Regions from separate parts of the Nocardioides sp. WJ219 genome, predicted to be linked through region 2. Evidence: riboswitches for the same ligand, from Rfam matches in the RefSeq annotation. Region 2 holds a riboswitch; the other holds the start of a gene.
The links. Region 2 has a riboswitch for cobalamin ahead of AC4MBH_RS20290 (ribonucleoside-diphosphate reductase subunit alpha). Riboswitches for the same ligand answer to the same signal wherever they lie in the genome.

Region 1 (8,767 bases), on a different contig from region 2:
GGTGGCGCCGACCGGGCGGCCGACCCACCCGGCCCGCGGTGTCTCGTCGTGGCGGGCGCTGAGCGTGATGCCGGTCTCGGTCATGCCGTAGCGCTCGAGCGGAGCGTGGCCGGTGAGCTCCGCCAACGCCGCGGACGTCGACACCGGTAGCGGCGCGCTCCCCGAGACGAGCAGCCGGGCCCGACGCAGGGCCGCCGCGCTGGCCGGGTCCCTGACGACGCGGTGCCAGACCGTCGGCACGCCGAAGTAGAGCGATCCGCGGGCGGTGGCGTAGGACGCCGGGTCGGGACGCACGGTGTGCACCAGCGGTGAGCCGACGCGCAGGGGACCCAGCACCCCGAGCACCAGGCCGTGGAGGTGGAACAGCGGGAGGCCGTGGACCAGCACGTCGTCCGGCGTCCACGCCCAGGCGTCGGCGAGGCCGTCGAGACAGGCGGCGAGCGAGCGGCCCGTGTGCGGCACGCCCTTGGGCGGGCCGGTCGTGCCGGAGGTGTAGAGCACCAGCGCGGTGGCGTCGAGGTCGGGCGCGACGGGTGCCGCCGCGGTCGAGGGCACCAGCGGCGTCACCCCAGGGGCGAGGTCGGGCGGCCCGGCCCAGGCCGTGGCGCCCGAGTCGCGGAGCACGTGCTCGCGCTCGACGGGCCCGCTGTCGGGCGGCACGGGCACGACGGGCACGCCCGCCAGCAGCCCGCCCACCACGGCGGCCACGGTCTCGACCGAGGCGGTGGCGTGCACGGCCACCGGCCCGTCCAGGTCACGGGCGGCGAGCGCCGTTGCGCAGCGCCCGGCGGCGTCGAGCAGCTCGCTGCGGGAGAGGACCCGGTCGCCGACGGTGACCGCCGTGGCCGAGCCGTCGGCGTCGGGTGCGAGGAGGGCGTCGAGCACGCGGGCACTCTTGCACGCGCGTCGCGGGGTCCCTCCATCTTCACTAACTAATCGATTAGTTAGGAGGCAACCGGCCCGCCCGCCGCGTGGGGGCGGCGAGGGCCGACTCCCAGAGAGGCCGGGCGACCTCGGCCGGAAGCGGCTGCACGGGGCAGCAGACCCGCTGGCGCAGGCCGACGAGCGTCGCGTGCAGCAGCTCGAGGGTGGGGATCGCGAGCCTGGAACGGCGGCTCGCCTCCACGGACTCGCGCAACGCGCCCCGCTCGCGGTCGTCGATGTCGACGACCACGCCCGTGAGGTCGGCGTCGGACCGCGCCAGGGTGGCGAACAGGCGCCAGGTGCGCGCGTCGGCGATCTCCTCGTCGGTGGACGGCAGGAAGGCGACCGGTCCACCGAGGTGGACCTCGGCGACGACCGCGCGCAACCAGCGGTCGCCGACCTCGTGCACGAGGAGCCGCCACAGCCGCGCCCGGTTGTCCCAGCGCTGGGTCAGGGCCGGCCCGGTCACGTTCATCCGGGCTGCGATCGCGCGCACGCTCAGGGCCTCCATGCCGCGCTCCGCGACGACGAGCAGGGCGGCGTTGCACGCGAGGTCGAGGTCTCTCAGGCCGGGACGCAGCAGCACGCCCCCAGCCTGGCCGACCGCCCGCCGACGCGCCGGCGTCCTCCACAGGCCGTCTCGATTACGAGGAGCGGGCCGCGCCGGGAGTAGGCTGCCGCCGAACCATTCATCACGCCCGTGGTGGGGAAAGCCGGTCCGAGTCCGGCGCTGACCCGCAACCGTAGGTGGAACCGTCGCTCGCGGCGGTCCACGAGCCGGAGCACCCGCCACGACGCGTCTCACCACATCGCTGTCGTGGAAAGCAGCGGGTGACCTGACGGCCCTGCCTGGGCCGGGGCCTCCCGCTGAGCAGCGGGAAGGAACCCATGAACCACCGCACCGCCCTCGCCGGTCTGGCCGCCCTCGCGGTCACGGCGTCCCTCGTCTCCGGGTCCCCGGCCTCGGCCGACCCCTCGCCCTCGAGCGCCGCCGGCGCCTCCTGGCTGGCCGACGACCTCGACGAGAACGGGCCGTTCCTGTACCCCGGCTCCTCGTTCGCAGACGTCGGCCTCAACATCGACGCCGGGTTCGCGCTGCTCAAGGCCGGCGACACCGAGGCCGCCACGGCCCTGCGCGAGCGCCTGGCCGAGGAGACCGACGGCTACACCGGCGCCGGTGACGAGACCTACGCCAACTCGCTGGCCAAGCTCACCGCCTTCGTGGCGGCCAGCGGCGGCGACCCGACGTCCTACGCCGGGCAGGACCTGGTGGCCCGCCTCGAGGCGCGGGTCGCCGACGGCACGGGCGACCTGCCGGCGGGCCAGATCTCCGACGCCAGCGAGTTCGGCGACTACGCCAACGTGCTGGGCCAGGCGTTCGCCGTCCGCGCCCTCGACGAGGCCGGCAGCGCGAGGACGGCTGCGGTCACCAACCACCTGCTCGCGCAGCAGTGCAGCGACGGGCACTTCCCGCTCGACTTCCGCACGGTCGAGGAGGACACCTGCGACCCCGAGGTCGCGCCGGCCAACGCCGACATCGCCGCCCTGGTGCTGGTCAACCTGCGCACCCGGTCCGAGGTCCCCGCCGTCGCCCGGGCGATCGGCAAGGCGGCGGCGTTCATCTCCGCCGAGCAGGCCGACGACGGCTCCATCGGCGGCGCGCCGCCGACCGACACCGGCAACGCCAACACCACCGGCCTCGGCGCGTGGGCACTCGGCGAGGCGTGCGTGCTCGACGACGCCTACCGGGCCGCCGCCTGGGTGCGGGCCCTGCAGGTCGAGGGCGAGGCGGGGACCCCGCTCGCCGGCGAGACCGGCGCGATCGCCTACGACGCCGCCACCCTCGAGCGCGACACCGAGGACGGCATCGGCGACAACGAGCGCGACCAGTACCGCCGCGCCACCGCCCAGGCCACCAACGGCCTGGCCTACGACCGCACCGCGCCGCCGACCGTCGGGCTCAGCGCTCCCACCGGCTACGTCCAGGGCGGCAGCCGGGTCGCCCTGCGGGTGACCGGCATCGCCTCGGGCGACGCGCCCTGCGTGACGGGTCCCGGCGCCGTCGCGATGCTCGACGACGAGGCCGCCACCGCGACGGCCACCGTCACCGTGCCCCGCACCACCGGCACCGCCCGGTACGTCGCCACCACCGGCCCCGGCCAGCGTGCCGCCACGGTGCGCGTGCTCGGCGCCACGACGCTCAAGGTCGCAGCGGGTGACCAGGTCCGCCGCGGCAAGGCCCTGCGCGTGACCGTGCGCGGCCTGGCCGCGGGCGAGCGCGTCCGCGTCGTCCTGGCCGGCAAGCAGCTCGTCTCCGGACGGGCGAGCAGCACCGGCACGTTCGTGCGCACCGCCAAGGTCGGTGCCGGCGTCCCGGTCGGCGCCAAGCGCCTGCGGGCCGTCGGCGAGTTCGGCACCCGCGTCGGCAGCACCCAGGTCCGGGTGCTGAAGACCCGATGAGCTCCCCGCTCCGGTCGGTCACCACGGCCCTCGCGGCCGCGGTGACCGTCCTGGCCTCCCTGCTGCTGACCGTCGGCGCCGCCCCGGCCCACGCCGACGCGTGCCCGACGGACAGCGGCGTCACCGTCGTCGTCGACTTCAACGAGCTCGGCGGCGGCGTGCAGGGCGACTGCGTGGCCGGTGGTGGCGGACGTGCGGCCATCGACCTGTTCCAGGACGCCGGGTTCGCGATCAACGCCGACACGCCGCGCAACCCGGGCTACGTGTGCCAGGTCAGCACCAAGCCGACCGGCTGCGGCCAGCCCGACGGGTCGCGGTTCTGGTCGCTGTGGTGGTCCGACGGCAAGGGCGGCACCTGGACCTTCTCCAGCCTGGGCGTCAAGGGACTGACCGTGCCCGACGGCGCGTCCGTCGCGTTCTCGTGGGACCAGGTGGCCGGCGACGCCAAGCCGTCGTTCACGCCGCCGACGCACGGTGCGCCCGCGCCGCAGCCCGACCCGCAGCCGACCACCGCTCCGCAGCAGCCCACCGAGCAGCCGACGGATACGTCGTCGTCGCCCGGCGGCGGTACGCCGTCCCCGCAGGACGGCGGCAACGCCGGTGGCGGCGCGGGTGGCAGCGGCGGGGGCAGCGAGGGTGACGGCGACACCGGCGGCAGCACCGCGCCCGGTGAGGCACCCACGACCGGCGCCGCCCCCGGCACCGACGGGCCGGCCGCCCCGCGTCCGACCGACGGCGCGACCTCGCCGAGCGGTACCCCCTCGCCGTCCGAGCCGACCACGTCGGCCGGCGCGGGCGCCGTCGCCGGTGACGACGGGACGACGGCCACCGTGCTCGCCGACCCGGTCGCGCCGACCGCGGCCGAGACCGAGGCCGCCCGGGCCGACGACTCCGGCCTGCCCGGCTGGCTGGCACCGCTGGTGATCGTGCTGCTGTTCGGCGCCGCCGGGGTCGGGCTGCTCCTCCAGCGGCGGCGGCAGCCGCAGGCGTGACGACGAGGTGAGCGCGCTGCCCCGCGACCTGCACCCCGTGGCCTGGTGGCTGTGGGCGATCGGGCTCGCGGCGGCGGCGTCGCTGACCACCAACCCGCTGGTGCTGCTGACGATCGTCGGCGTGGTCGCGGTCGTCGTCACCGCGCGGCGTACCGACCACCCGTGGGCGCGGTCCTTCCGGTTCTACGTCTGGCTCGGGGTGGCCACCGTCGTGCTCCGCGTGCTGTGGCGCGTGGTGCTCGGCGGGGGCTACCCCGGCGACGTCGTGCTCGACCTGCCCGAGGTGCCGCTGCCCGACTTCGTCCGCGGCGTGACCCTGCTCGGGCCCGTCACCCAGGAGACCCTCGTCGCCGGCCTGTACGACGGCCTCCGCCTGGCCACGCTGGTGATCTGCGTCGGCGCGGCCAACTCGCTGGCCAACCCCAAGCGGCTGCTGCGCAGCCTCCCGCCGGCGCTCTACGAGATCGGCACGGCGCTCGTGGTGGCGGTGACCGTGCTGCCCCAGTTCACCCAGAGCATCAAGCGGGTGCGGGCCGCCCAGGCGCTGCGGGCCGGCGAGACCGGACGGGTGCGGCGGCTGCGCCGCTTCCTGGTCCCCGTCCTCGAGGACACCTTCGACCGCTCGCTCGCCCTGGCCGCGGGCATGGACACCCGTGGCTACGGCCGGTCCGGCACGGCCACGGCGCGCGACCGGCGTACGACGGGGGCGCTGGTGCTCGCCGGGCTGTGCGGCGTCGTGGTCGGGGTCTACGCCCTGCTCGACCAGACGGCCCCCCGGCTGCTCGCCGGCCCGATGCTCGTCGTCGGCACGCTGGTCGCCGTCGCCGGCCTGGTCAACGCCGGACGCCGCGTCCAGCGCACCCGCTACCGGCCCGACCGGTGGCGGCCCGCCGAGCTGGCCGTGGTCGCCGTCGGGCTCGTCGTCGCCGTGCTCGGGTGGTGGGTCAACCGCCACCAGCTGCCGATCGCCTACCCCTCGCCCAGCGCCGCGCCGGAGATCAGCCTGGTCGCCCTGCTCGCGGCCGTGCTCGGCCTCGCCGCCGTGGCCGTGACCCCGCCGCCGCGCACCGCCGGGAGCCCCCGATGACGCCGCTGCTCGAGCTGCGCGAGCTCACCCTCACCTACGGCGGCTCCGACGGCGGCCCTGATGGCGCGCGCGTCCTCGACGGCGTCGACCTGAGCGTCGAGGAGGGCGAGCTGGTGCTCGTCTCGGGCCCGACCGGCGTCGGCAAGTCGACGCTGCTGGGGGTGGTCACCGGGTTGGTGCCGCGGTTCAGCGGGGGAGTGCTCACCGGCGACGTCCGCCTCGACGGCGCCAGCATCATCGACACCCCGCCCCGCGAGCGCGCGCACGCGATCGGGTACGTCGGCCAGGACCCGGCCGCGGCGTTCGTCACCGACACCGCCGAGGACGAGCTGGCCTACGGCATGGAGCAGCTCGGCCTGCCCGGCGAGACCATGCGCCGGCGGGTGGAGGAGACCCTCGACCTGCTGGGCATCGCCCACCTGCGCGACCGCGACCTGCACACGCTCTCGGGCGGCGAGCAGCAGCGCGTCGCGATCGGGTCGGTGCTCACCATGCACCCCCGGCTGCTCGTGCTCGACGAGCCGACCTCCGCCCTCGACCCCACCGCCGCCGAGGACGTGCTGGCCACGCTCACCCGGCTGGTCCACGACCTGGGGGTCTCGGTGCTGCTCGCCGAGCACCGCCTCGAGCGGGTCGTGCCGTTCGCCGACCGGATGGTGCTGATGACCGGCGCCGGCGCGTGCGAGGTGGGGGAGCCGGCCGACCTGCTCGCGCACTCGCCCGTCGTACCCCCGATCGTCGAGCTCGGCCGCGCCGCCGGCTGGAGCCCGCTGCCGCTGACCGTGCGGGAGGCCCGCCGGGCGGCCCGCACGCTGGTGCTGCCGCCGGTGCCGACCGAGACGCTGCCCACGCCGGCACCGCTGCTGCGGGCCATCGGGGTCGGCGTCAGCCACGGCAGCACCGTCGCCCTGCGCGACGTCGACCTGACCCTGCACGCCGGACGGGTCACCGCCCTGATGGGCCGCAACGGCGCCGGCAAGTCGACGCTCCTGTGGACCCTGCAGGGCACCCGCCAGCGTCGTTCCGGCCGGGTGGAGACCGGTGGCGCCGACCCCGCGGCGCTCGACGCCGCCGGCCGGCGGGCGCGGGTGGCGCTGCTGCCGCAGACCGCGTCGGACCTGCTCTACCTCGAGACCGTGGCCGAGGAGTGCGTGGCCGGCGGCCCCGGCACCCGGGAGGTCCTCGACCGGCTCGTGCCCGGCATCGACGACGCGGCCCACCCGCGCGACCTGTCCGAGGGTCAGAAGCTCGCCCTCGCGCTGGCGCTGGTGCTGGCACCGGCGCCTCCGGTCGTGCTGCTCGACGAGCCGACCCGCGGCCTCGACTACGCCGCCAAGGCCGCCCTCGCGGCTATCCTGCGGGGCCTCGCCACCGACGGCCACGCCGTCCTCGTGGCCACCCACGACGTCGAGTTCGTGGCCTCGGCCGCGGACGAGGTCGTGGTGCTCGCCGAGGGCGAGGTCGTCTCGTCCGGCCCGACCCGGCGCGTGGTCGCCGAGTCGCCGGCGTTCGCGCCGCAGGTGATGAAGGTGCTCGGCGCCCCCTGGCTCCGCGTCGACGAGGTCGTGGCATGACCGCCGTGACCGCCGCGCCGGACGTGCCCGACGACGTCCGCGCCATCCCGCTCAGCGTCCGCTCCCGCGTCACGCTCGCCGTCGCGTCGGTCCTCGGCCTGATGATGCTGTGCTGGCCGCTGCTCGTCCGGGTGGGCGACGAGGCGGCCCGCATCGACCCGCCGTTCCTGTTCCTGCTGCTCCTGCCCGTGGTGATCGCGGTGGTGGTCGCCGAGATGAGCGAGGGCGGCATGGACGCCCGGGTGCTGGCGATCCTCGGGGTGCTCTCGGCCGTCAACGCCCTGATGCGCGTGCTCTCGGCCGGCACCGCTGGCATCGAGCTCGTCTTCTTCCTGCTGATCCTGGCCGGACGGGTCTTCGGACCCGGCTTCGGCTTCGTGCTCGGCGTGACGTCGCTGTTCGCGTCCGCGCTGATGACCGCCGGGGTCGGGCCGTGGCTGCCGTTCCAGATGCTCTGCGCCGCGTGGGTCGGACTCGGCGCCGGGCTGCTCCCGCGCCGGGTGCTCGGCCGCCCGGTCCGGGGCCGCGGGGAGATCGCGATGCTGGCGGCGTACGGCGTCGTGGCGGCGTACCTGTTCGGCGCGCTGATGAACCTGTCCGGCTGGCCGTTCCTCCTCGGCGTCGCCGTCCCCGGGGTCGACGGCGACCTGACCTTCGACCCCACGGCGGGCCCGCTGGCCAACCTGCGCACGTTCGCGGCGTACACGCTGATCACCTCGACCGGCAGCTTCGACACCGGTCGCGCGATCACCACGGCGGTGGCCGTCGTGCTCCTCGGCCCCGCGGTGCTCACCACCCTGCGCCGCGCGTCGCGCCGTGCCGTGGTGGTCCAGACCGTTCCCTGACCACCAGGCCTCGGGGATAGCCCGTTCGGGCCATGGCCCATGGTCATCCCGGGCCAGGCCTGTCCACAGGTGCCGGTCTTGTTGTCCCAACCCGGGCTGGGTGTTCGCTCCTCGTTCACGGTCGTAGCCCCGATCGTTCCGTCCGTCTCCCGACACTCGTCGAGGCAGCCCACTGGGGGGCGCCGGCCTGGACGGGCCAGCACGAGCACTGCACCGACGATCACCGACGGGGACCGCAACACAGGTGACAACCACACTTCCCGACCTCGACCGCACCGGCGACGAGGTCGACGTCAAGCCGCGCGCGCTCTCGCGCCGCACCACGGGTGCCGACTCGGTGTTCACCCACGGCGCGCGCACCGTGGGGGCGACGGTGCTCGTCGTCGCGGCCGGGGTGGCGGTGTTCCTCGGCATCCAGGCGGTCCCGACGTTCCGCCGCTACGGGTGGTCCTTCTTCACCGAGCAGCAGTGGTCGCCCGACACCGACGTCATCGGCATCGCGGCCGTGCTGGTCGGCACCTTCCAGGTCGCGTTCGTCGCGATGGTCATCGCGTTCCCGCTGGCACTCCTCGTCGCGCTCTACATCAGCGAGTACGCCCCGGCCCGGATCAAGCCCACCCTCGTCTCGGCCGTCGACCTGATGGCTGCGGTGCCGTCGGTCATCTACGGCCTGTGGGGCTACCTGCTGATCATGGAGCACGCCGCCGGCTTCTCCATCTGGCTCGACCGCAACCTCGGCTGGGTCCCGTTCTTCGAGGTGCCCGGCGGCGAGGCCGACAAGCCGATCCCGGCCCTGAGCCAGTACGGCTTCAGCGCGTTCGTGGCCGGCATCGCCGTCTCCATGATGGTGCTGCCGATGGCCGCGGCCGTGATGCGGCAGGTGTT
Region 2 (8,767 bases):
AGTCGACGGGCCCGGCCGCGACGTCGGGGACGGTGCCGTCCTCGCCGTTGAGGCCGAGCGCCGCCTGGATCGCCACCCGACCCGGCAGCACGCCCTGGTGCACGCCGACGCCGGCCGCGCCGGCCCCGACGGCGGCGACCGCACCACCGGTCAGGACGGTCCGGCGGGTCACGAACCGCGTCATCACTGCGTGATCACCGCCTCACAGCCGGGTGGCGACGAACGCCAGGTCGTCGGGCAGGGACCGCCGGGTGAACGCCAGCTCGTGACCGCCCTCGCCGAAGTCGACCTCGAGGTCGGCGTCGTCGGGGAAGCCGGCGACGTAGGCCCGGGTGGCGTCGTAGAAGTAGTCGCTGGTGCCGCAGGCGATGCGTACCGGGATGTCCGCGAGGTCGGTCTGCCGGTCGAGCACCGAGAAGCGCTCGTACTCCGTCGCGTCGGCGAACCCGTCGGGGTGCGCGGCGGCCGGGTCGTCGTACAGGCCGGGGCTCGAGGCGCACACCGCCGCCACCCGCTCGCGGCCGAGCAGCGGCGCGAGGTGGAGGACGCCGTAGCCACCCATCGACCAGCCGAGCAGGCCGATCCGCTCGACGTCGACGTCGACGTCGCGGCGCCGGGCAAGCAGCGGCAGGAGCTCCTCGACGACCATCGCGCCGGCGTCCTCACCCGTGGGGCGCTCGTGCCAGAAGCCGTTGCCGCCGTTGACGACGGCCACCGCGAACGGCGCCACGCCGTCGGCCACCGCGGCGGCGACGTGGCGCGGCAGGTCGATCTCGGGACCGAGGAGCTTGGCGACGCCGCCCCCGTGGCCGTGCAGCGCGACCACGAGCGGGAGCGGGCCGGTGACGCCGGGCGGCCGGGTCACCGCCCATCGGGTGGGGGCGCCGAGGCGTCGCCGCGAGCGGAACTCGCCGAGCACCACCGGGCCCGGCGCGACGTCGGGGAGGGGCGGAGGCGACGGCGGTGTGCTCGCCCCGGGTGCGTGGTCGGTGCCGCAAGCGGTGAGTCCCGTGCCGATCGCCCCGAGTGCTCCCGCCAGCGCGGTCCGTCGGGTCAGCACGCGCCCAGGATGCCACCGACGCACGCCTGTGGATGACGCCGGCGGCCGACGGCGCGGGCCGGTGTACTGGGTGCCATGTCGTCCCGGGTGCTCACGCGCGTGCTGCTCAGCGTGCTGGCCGGCGCCCTGTGCGGGGTGACGGTGGCCTGCCTGGTCGTGCTGCTCGACCGTCCCGGGCGCCCCCCGGAGGCGGGGTCGGCGCCCGCGGCCGGTGCCGCCGGGCCCGCGGCGGTCGGGGCCGGCCGGGCGCGGGAGGTGCTCCGAGGCTGGGACGCGGCACGGGCCCGGGCGTGGACCACCGCCGACACCGCGGCCCTGGCGCGGCTCTACGTCCCGGGCTCGGTGGCCGGGCGGCGCGACGTCGCGATGCTGCGGGCCTGGTCCGAGCGCGGGGCCCGGGTGACGCGGCTGACCACCCAGGTGCTGCGGCTGCAGGTGCTGGTCGAGCGCGACCGGCGGCTGGTGCTCGTGGTGACCGACCGGGTGGCGCGTGTGCAGGCCGCTGGCGTCACGCTGCCGCAGGACCGGCCGACGACCCGCCGGATCACGCTGCTCCGCGCCGCGGCGGCCGGCGCGCGGTGGCAGGTCGCCGCCGTCAGTCGCGAGCCGCCAGCGCGGTCGTGACCAGGGCCTCGACGTCGGGGTCGGCGAAGGTGTAGCCCGACGCGAGCAGGGTGGCCGGGCGCACGTTGAGCGACCCGAGCAGCTCGGGCGCCATCCGACCGGCGGCGACCCTGATCACCGGCGCGGGTGCGGGCACCACCGCGGGACGGCGGAGGGCGGCGGCGAGGGCGCGGGTGAACTCGGCGTTGGTCGGGGCCTGCGGCAGGCAGAGGTTGACCGGGCCCGAGACGTCGGGGTGCTCGGCGAGGTGGACGACCGCGCCGACCCAGTCGCGCAGCGAGATCATCGGCATGTGCTGGCGACCGGAGCCGATCCGGCCGCCGAGCCCGGCCAGGAACTGCAGCCGCTGCTGCTTGAGCGGGGCGGCGCGGCGGTCCATCACGGGGGAGGTGCGCAGGACGCAGACCCGCGCGCCGGCCTCGACGGCCGGCTCGGCCGCCGCCTGCCAGGTCCGGGCCACCTCGGTGAGCAGCGAGTGCCCGCGGGTGTCGGAGGCCTCGGTGAGCACGGCCGGGCCGTGGTCGCCGTAGTAGGAGATGCCGTTGCCGGCCAGGTAGACCGGCGGCGCGCCGGCCCCGGCGATCGTCTCGGCCAGCAGTCGCGTCGTGGCCACCCGGCTGCCCTTGAGCTCGGCCGCCCACTTCCCCGAGTGCGGGTTGCCGAGGGTGGGGGAGCCGGCCAGGTTGATCACCACGTCGGCGGTGCGCACCAGGGTGCGGTCGACCTCACCGGCGTAGGGGTCCCACGTCGACTCGTCGGGGCCGCCCGCGCCACGGCGTACCAGCGAGGTGACGGCGTGGCCACGCCCGCGCAGGGCAGTGCGCAGGTGGGAGCCGAGGAAGCCGGAGCCGCCGGCGAGGACGACGGAGAGCGGGGTCATGGGTCCACCCTCCCAGATCCCGGGACACCCACATGTAGGTAATGACAACCGTGTGATTCCCACATATGGTGATCGATGCAGCTGGTCCGACCCGTCAGCCAGACGGGTCGGGGCAAGAGGGAACCCGGTGAGACCCCGGGACTGCCCCGCAGCGGTGAGTGGGAACGAACGCCGTCAACAGCACTGGGTCGAGACCGTCCGTGGTCGAGGCCTGGGAAGCGACGGTCAGTAGGTCGGTGCGTCATGCCCACGAGTCCGAAGACCTGCCAGCGCACCACGCCCGCCGGGCGTGGTGGTCCGAGGCCCCGAGGGAGGGCCGACGGCTCGTCCGACGCGTGCCCGCGGGTGCCGTCGTACCGCTGTCTCCTCCCCGTGCCCGGACCCCAGGACCGAGTCTCGCGAGGAGAGAGCATGACGGTCACAGAAGTCCGCACCCGTACGACGATGGTGGTGCGCAAGCGCAACGGGGACGCCGAGCCCGTCGACGTCGGCAAGATCGTGCGCGCGGTCGACCGCGTCGCCGGCGACCTGGCCGACGTCGACCCGATGCGGGTCGCCACCCGCACCATCAGCGGCCTGTACAACGGCGCCACCACCGCCGAGCTCGACCGGTTGTCGATCCAGACGGCCGCCGAGATGATCGGCGAGGAGCCGCAGTACTCCCGGCTCGCCGCCCGGCTATTGGCCGGCTACGTCGAGAAGGAGGTGCGCAACCAGGGCGTCGCGTCGTTCAGCCAGTCGGTCGCGCTGGGCCACGCCGAGGGGCTGATCGGCGACGACACCGCGCGGTTCGTCAAGGACAACGCGCGCAAGCTCGACTTCGCCGTCGACCCCGACGGCGACCGCCGCTTCGAGTACTTCGGGCTGCGCACGGTCTACGACCGCTACCTGCTGCGGCACCCGACGACCCGGCAGGTGGTGGAGACCCCGCAGTACTTCCTGCTCCGGGTGGCCTGCGGGCTGGCGCACTCGCCGTCGGAGGCGATCGAGTTCTACCGGCTGATGTCGAGCCTGGCCTACCTGCCGAGCAGCCCGACGCTGTTCAACTCCGGCACCCGGCACACGCAGATGTCGTCGTGCTACCTGATCGACTCACCCGTCGACGACCTCGACTCGATCTACAGCCGCTACGCCCAGGTCGCCAAGCTGTCGAAGTACGCCGGCGGCATCGGCATCGCGTTCTCCCGGGTGCGCTCGCGGGGCGCGCTGATCCGGGGCACCAACGGCCAGTCCAACGGCATCGTGCCGTTCCTGCGCACCCTCGACTCCTCCGTCGCCGCGGTCAACCAGGGCGGCCGCCGCAAGGGCGCGGCCTGCGTCTACCTCGAGCCGTGGCACCCCGACGTGGAGGAGTTCCTCGAGCTGCGCGACAACACCGGCGAGGACGCGCGGCGTACCCACAACCTCAACCTCGCCCACTGGGTGCCCGACGAGTTCATGCGCCGCGTCGAGGCCGACGAGCCGTGGTCGCTGATCGACCCCGACCAGGCGCCCGAGCTGGTGGACCTGTGGGGCGAGGCGTTCGACCGGGCCTACCGGCGGGCCGAGGAGGAGGGGCGCGTCGTGCGCCAGGTCGCCGCGCGCGACCTCTACGCCCGGATGATGCGGACGCTGGCGCAGACCGGCAACGGCTGGATGACCTTCAAGGACGCCGCCAACCGCACCTGCAACCAGACCTCCGACGAGCCCGGCGGTCCCGTGGTGCACCTGTCCAACCTGTGCACCGAGATCATCGAGGTCTCCTCCGACACCGAGACCGCGGTGTGCAACCTCGGCTCGATCAACCTCGCCCAGCACCTGCGCCCCGACGGCGTCGACTGGGACAAGCTGCGCGCGACCGTGCGCACCGCCGTGCCGCTGCTCGACCGGGTGATCGACGTCAACTACTACCCCTCGGCCGAGTCCGCGCGGTCCAACCCTCGCTGGCGCCCGGTCGGGCTGGGCCTGATGGGCCTGCAGGACGTCCTCTTCGCCCTGGGTCTCCCGTTCGACTCACCCGAGGCGCGTGAGCTGTCGACCCGGGTCTCGGAGGAGATCTACCTGACGGCGCTGGAGGTCTCCTGCGCGCTGGCCCGCGAGCACGGCGCCCACCCGGCGTACGACGGGACGCGCGCGGCGCGCGGGGTCCTGCAGCCCGACCACTGGCCGGTCGCCGTCACGCAGACCGCGCGGTGGGACGCCGTACGCGCGGACATCGCGGAGCACGGCCTGCGCAACTCCCTGCTCATCGCGATCGCGCCCACGGCCACCATCGCCAGCATCGCCGGCTGCTACGAGTGCATCGAGCCGCAGGTCTCCAACCTGTTCAAGCGCGAGACGCTGTCGGGGGAGTTCCTGCAGGTCAACACCGCCCTGGTGCGCGAGCTCAAGGCGCGGGGCATGTGGACCGCCGAGGTCCGCGACGCGATCAAGCGGGCCGAGGGCTCGGTGCAGGGCATCGAGGAGCTGCCCGACGACGTGCGCCGCCTCTTCCGCACCGCGTGGGAGCTGCCGCAGCGGGCGCTGATCGACATGGCCGCCGAGCGCCAGGCGTTCGTCGACCAGAGCCAGTCGCTCAACCTGTTCATCGCCGGGCCCTCGATCGGGAAGCTCTCGTCGATGTACCTGCACGCCTGGAAGGCCGGGCTGAAGACGACGTACTACCTGCGCTCACGCCCGGCCACCCGGATCGCCCAGACCACCGTCCCCAGGCTGGTCGAGGAGACCACCCTGCCCCTCACCGACATCACCGACACCACCGACCAGGAGGCGCTCGCGTGCTCCCTGGAGAACCCCGAGAGCTGCGAGGCCTGCCAGTGACCACCACGACCACCGCCACCACGACCACGGACGCCCAGCCCCGGATGCTCCTCGACCCCGGGATGGACCTCACCCTGCGGCCGATGCGCTACCCGCACTTCTACGACCGCTACCGCGACGCCATCAAGAACACCTGGACCGTCGAGGAGGTCGACCTGCACTCCGACCTGAAGGACCTGCAGCGCCTCAGCGACGCCGAGCGGCACCTCGTCTCGCGGCTGGTCGCCTTCTTCGCCACCGGCGACACGATCGTGGCCAACAACCTGGTGCTCAACCTCTACCAGCACGTCAACTCACCCGAGGGCCGGCTCTACCTGTCGCGGCAGCTGTTCGAGGAGGCCGTGCACGTGCAGTTCTACCTGACCCTGCTCGACACCTACGTGCCCGACGACAAGGAGCGGCACGAGGCCTTCGCGGCGGTCGACAACATCCCCTCGATCAAGGCCAAGGCCGACTTCTGCTTCCGCTGGATCGACTCGGTCTTCGACCTCCAGGAGCTGGAGACGCGCGAGCACCGCCGCGCCTTCCTGCTCAACCTGATCTGCTTCGCGGCAGTCATCGAGGGGCTGTTCTTCTACGGCGCCTTCGCCTACGTCTACTTCCTGCGCTCGCGCGGGTTCCTCAACGGCCTGGCGTCGGGCACCAACTGGGTCTTCCGCGACGAGTCGATGCACATGGCGTTCGCGTTCGACGTCGTCGACACCGTGCGCGCCGAGGAGCCCGACCTGTTCGACGACGAGATGGCCGCCCAGGTGCGGCAGATGCTCGTCGACGGTGTGGACGCCGAGGCGCAGTTCGCCGAGGACCTGCTCGGCGGCGGCATCGCCGGGCTCTCGACCACCGACATGCGCTCCTACCTCGAGTACGTCGCCGACCAGCGCATGCAGCGCCTCGGGCTGCCGGCGATCTACGGCTCGGCCAACCCGCTGGCGTTCATGGAGCTCCAGGACGTGCAGGAGCTCTCGAACTTCTTCGAGCGCAAGGTCTCGGCGTACCAGGTCGGCGTCTCGGGCTCGGTCGGGTTCGACGAGGACTTCTGAGCCGGTTGGCGCCGTCGGACACCCTGGGGGGTGTCCATCCCCGACGAACAGCGAGGACACCCTCCATGCCCATCTGGAACCGGCTCCGGGCAGCCACCCAGGACATGCAGTCACAGCTGCTGTCGAAGAAGAACGAGCTGCAGAGCGGTGCCTTCCGCGACGCGAGCATGGCAATGTGCGCGCTCGTGGCCGCGGCCGACGGCCACATCGACGACGCCGAGCGGCAGAAGGTCTCGGGTCTGATCACCACCAACCAGGCGCTCGGGAACTTCCCGCCCGAGACCCTGCGCACGACCTTCGAGAACTACTGCGCCAAGCTGACCGACGACTACCAGCTCGCAAAGGTCGAGCTCGTCCAGCTGATCGGCAAGACCAGCAAGAAGCCGGCCGAGGCCCGCGCGGTGATCCAGATCGGCATCATCGTCGGCGGCGCCGACGGCGACTTCGACGACCAGGAGAAGGCCGTGGTCCGCGAGTGCTGCCACGCCGTCGGCATCGCCCCCTCCGAGTTCGAGCTCTGATCCGACGCTGACCCGTCGTACATGCACGACGGGTCAGCGTGGGATCTGCGGTGACCCGTCGCCACGATGCGACGGGTCAGCGTGGGATCTGCGGTGACCCGTCGCCACGATGCGACGGGTCAGCGTGGGATCTGCGGTGACCCGTCGCCACGATGCGACGGGTCACCGCGCCTTCTTGCTGGGGTCACTCCGCGGCCCGGGGGTTTCGAGACGCCTCCGGTCAGTCCGTCGCTTCGCTCCGGCCTGGCCGTCGGCTCCTCAACCTCTTCGCACCCACGCAGGAAGCGCCTGACGAGCAAGCTCGCCGGGCGCTTCCTGCTGTGCTCAGACCTCAACCTCTTCGCCCTCACGCACCAGCGCCCCCGACGAGCGAGCTCGTCGGGGGCGCTTGGTGCTGGACTCAGACCTCGAAGGCGCCGGACTCGAGGCGCTTCTTGACCTCCTGGAGGAACCGGCCGGCGTCGGCGCCGTCGACCAGGCGGTGGTCGTAGGTCAGGGCCAGGTAGACCATGTGGCGGACGGCGATCGTCTCGCCGAGGTTGGCGTCGTCGATGACGACCGGACGCTTGACCACCGCGCCCGGCCCGAGGATCGCGACCTGCGGCTTGTTGATGATCGGGGTGTCCCACAGGGCCCCGACGCTGCCGAGGTTGGTGATCGTGAAGGTGCCGCCGCTGAGCTCGTCGGGGCTGATCTTGTTGGTGCGGGTGCGCTGGGCGACGTCGGCGATCTTCTTGGCCAGCCCGGCGATCGACAGGTCGCCGGCGTCCTTGACCACCGGGGTGATCAGGCCCTTCTCGGTGTCGACGGCGAACGCGAGGTTCTCGCGGTCGTAGTAGGTGATCGTGCCCGCGTCGGTGTCGATCGTCGCGTTGAGCTTGGGGTGCTGCTTGAGCGCGTCGATCGCGGCCTTGGCGAAGAAGGGCAGGTAGGACAGCTTCACGCCCTCGCGGGCGAGGAACTCGGCCTTCTTGGCCTCGCGCAGCCGGGCGACGTTGGTGACGTCGACCTCGATCACCTGCGTGAGCTGGGCGCCCGACTGCAGCGAGTCGACCATCCGCTCGGCGATGATCTTGCGCAGCCGGCTGATCTTCTCCGTCGTACCGCGCAACGGGGACGGGTCGACCGGCGCGGCCGACGCCGCAGGCGCGGCGGACGACGCCGCGGGGGCAGCGGGGGCAGCGGCAGCCGGGGCGGCCGCCTGCTCCTTGGCCTTGGCGGCGGCGTCGAGCACGTCCTGCTTGCGGATGCGACCGCCGACGCCCGACCCGCTCAGCGAGGCCAGGTCGACGCCGTGCTGGGCGGCGAGCTTGCGCACCAGGGGAGTGACGTAGCCGGCGCCGTCGGTGGCCGAGCCACCCGAGCCACCAGAGCCACCCGCCGGCTCGCCGGTGGACGGCGACTGCGCGCTGGGGGCCGGGGCCTTCTCGGCCGCGGGCTCGGCCTCGTGCGAAGGCTCCTTGACCGGGTCGGCGACCGGGGCGGACTCCTCGGCCGGCTGGGCCTCGGGCTCGGGCTCCTTGTCCTTCTCCGGGGTCTCGTCGCCCTCGGGGAGGTCGCCCTTCTCCTCGGCGATCTGCTCCTCCTGCTCGGCCTTCTTCTCGGCCTGCTCCTCGTCCTTGGGCTGGGCCTCGGGGGCGGCGGAGTCGGAGACGTCGTCGGCGGTGGCGCCCTGGTCGCCCACGATCGCGAGCTCGGCGCCGACCTCGACGGTCTCGTCCTCCTCGACCTTGATCTCGAGCAGGGTGCCGGCCACGGGCGAGGGGATCTCGGTGTCGACCTTGTCGGTGGAGACCTCGAGCAGCGGCTCGTCGACGGCGACGTCGTCGCCGACCTGCTTGAG

Region 1: another riboswitch for cobalamin. It lies ahead of AC4MBH_RS11545 (prenyltransferase/squalene oxidase repeat-containing protein); the one in region 2 lies ahead of AC4MBH_RS20290 (ribonucleoside-diphosphate reductase subunit alpha).

What each region holds. Positions count from the first base shown of each region.
Region 1 is NZ_JBZUJV010000004.1:145,852-154,618, forward strand. Features, by position in the region: gene AC4MBH_RS11535 (AMP-binding protein) at 1-885, opposite strand, end outside; gene AC4MBH_RS11540 (TetR/AcrR family transcriptional regulator) at 941-1,510, opposite strand; cobalamin riboswitch at 1,609-1,732, shown strand; gene AC4MBH_RS11545 (prenyltransferase/squalene oxidase repeat-containing protein) at 1,813-3,384, shown strand; gene AC4MBH_RS11550 (hypothetical protein) at 3,381-4,376, shown strand; gene AC4MBH_RS11555 (energy-coupling factor transporter transmembrane component T) at 4,384-5,463, shown strand; gene AC4MBH_RS11560 (ABC transporter ATP-binding protein) at 5,460-7,037, shown strand; gene AC4MBH_RS11565 (ECF transporter S component) at 7,034-7,882, shown strand; gene pstC (phosphate ABC transporter permease subunit PstC) at 8,127-8,767, shown strand, end outside.
Region 2 is NZ_JBZUJV010000010.1:170,133-178,899, reverse strand. Features, by position in the region: gene AC4MBH_RS20310 (alpha/beta hydrolase) at 1-172, opposite strand, end outside; gene AC4MBH_RS20305 (alpha/beta hydrolase) at 203-1,060, opposite strand; gene AC4MBH_RS20300 (hypothetical protein) at 1,136-1,684, shown strand; gene AC4MBH_RS20295 (TIGR01777 family oxidoreductase) at 1,656-2,564, opposite strand; cobalamin riboswitch at 2,629-2,849, shown strand; gene AC4MBH_RS20290 (ribonucleoside-diphosphate reductase subunit alpha) at 2,976-5,363, shown strand; gene AC4MBH_RS20285 (ribonucleotide-diphosphate reductase subunit beta) at 5,360-6,403, shown strand; gene AC4MBH_RS20280 (tellurite resistance TerB family protein) at 6,469-6,924, shown strand; gene sucB (2-oxoglutarate dehydrogenase, E2 component, dihydrolipoamide succinyltransferase) at 7,325-8,767, opposite strand, start outside.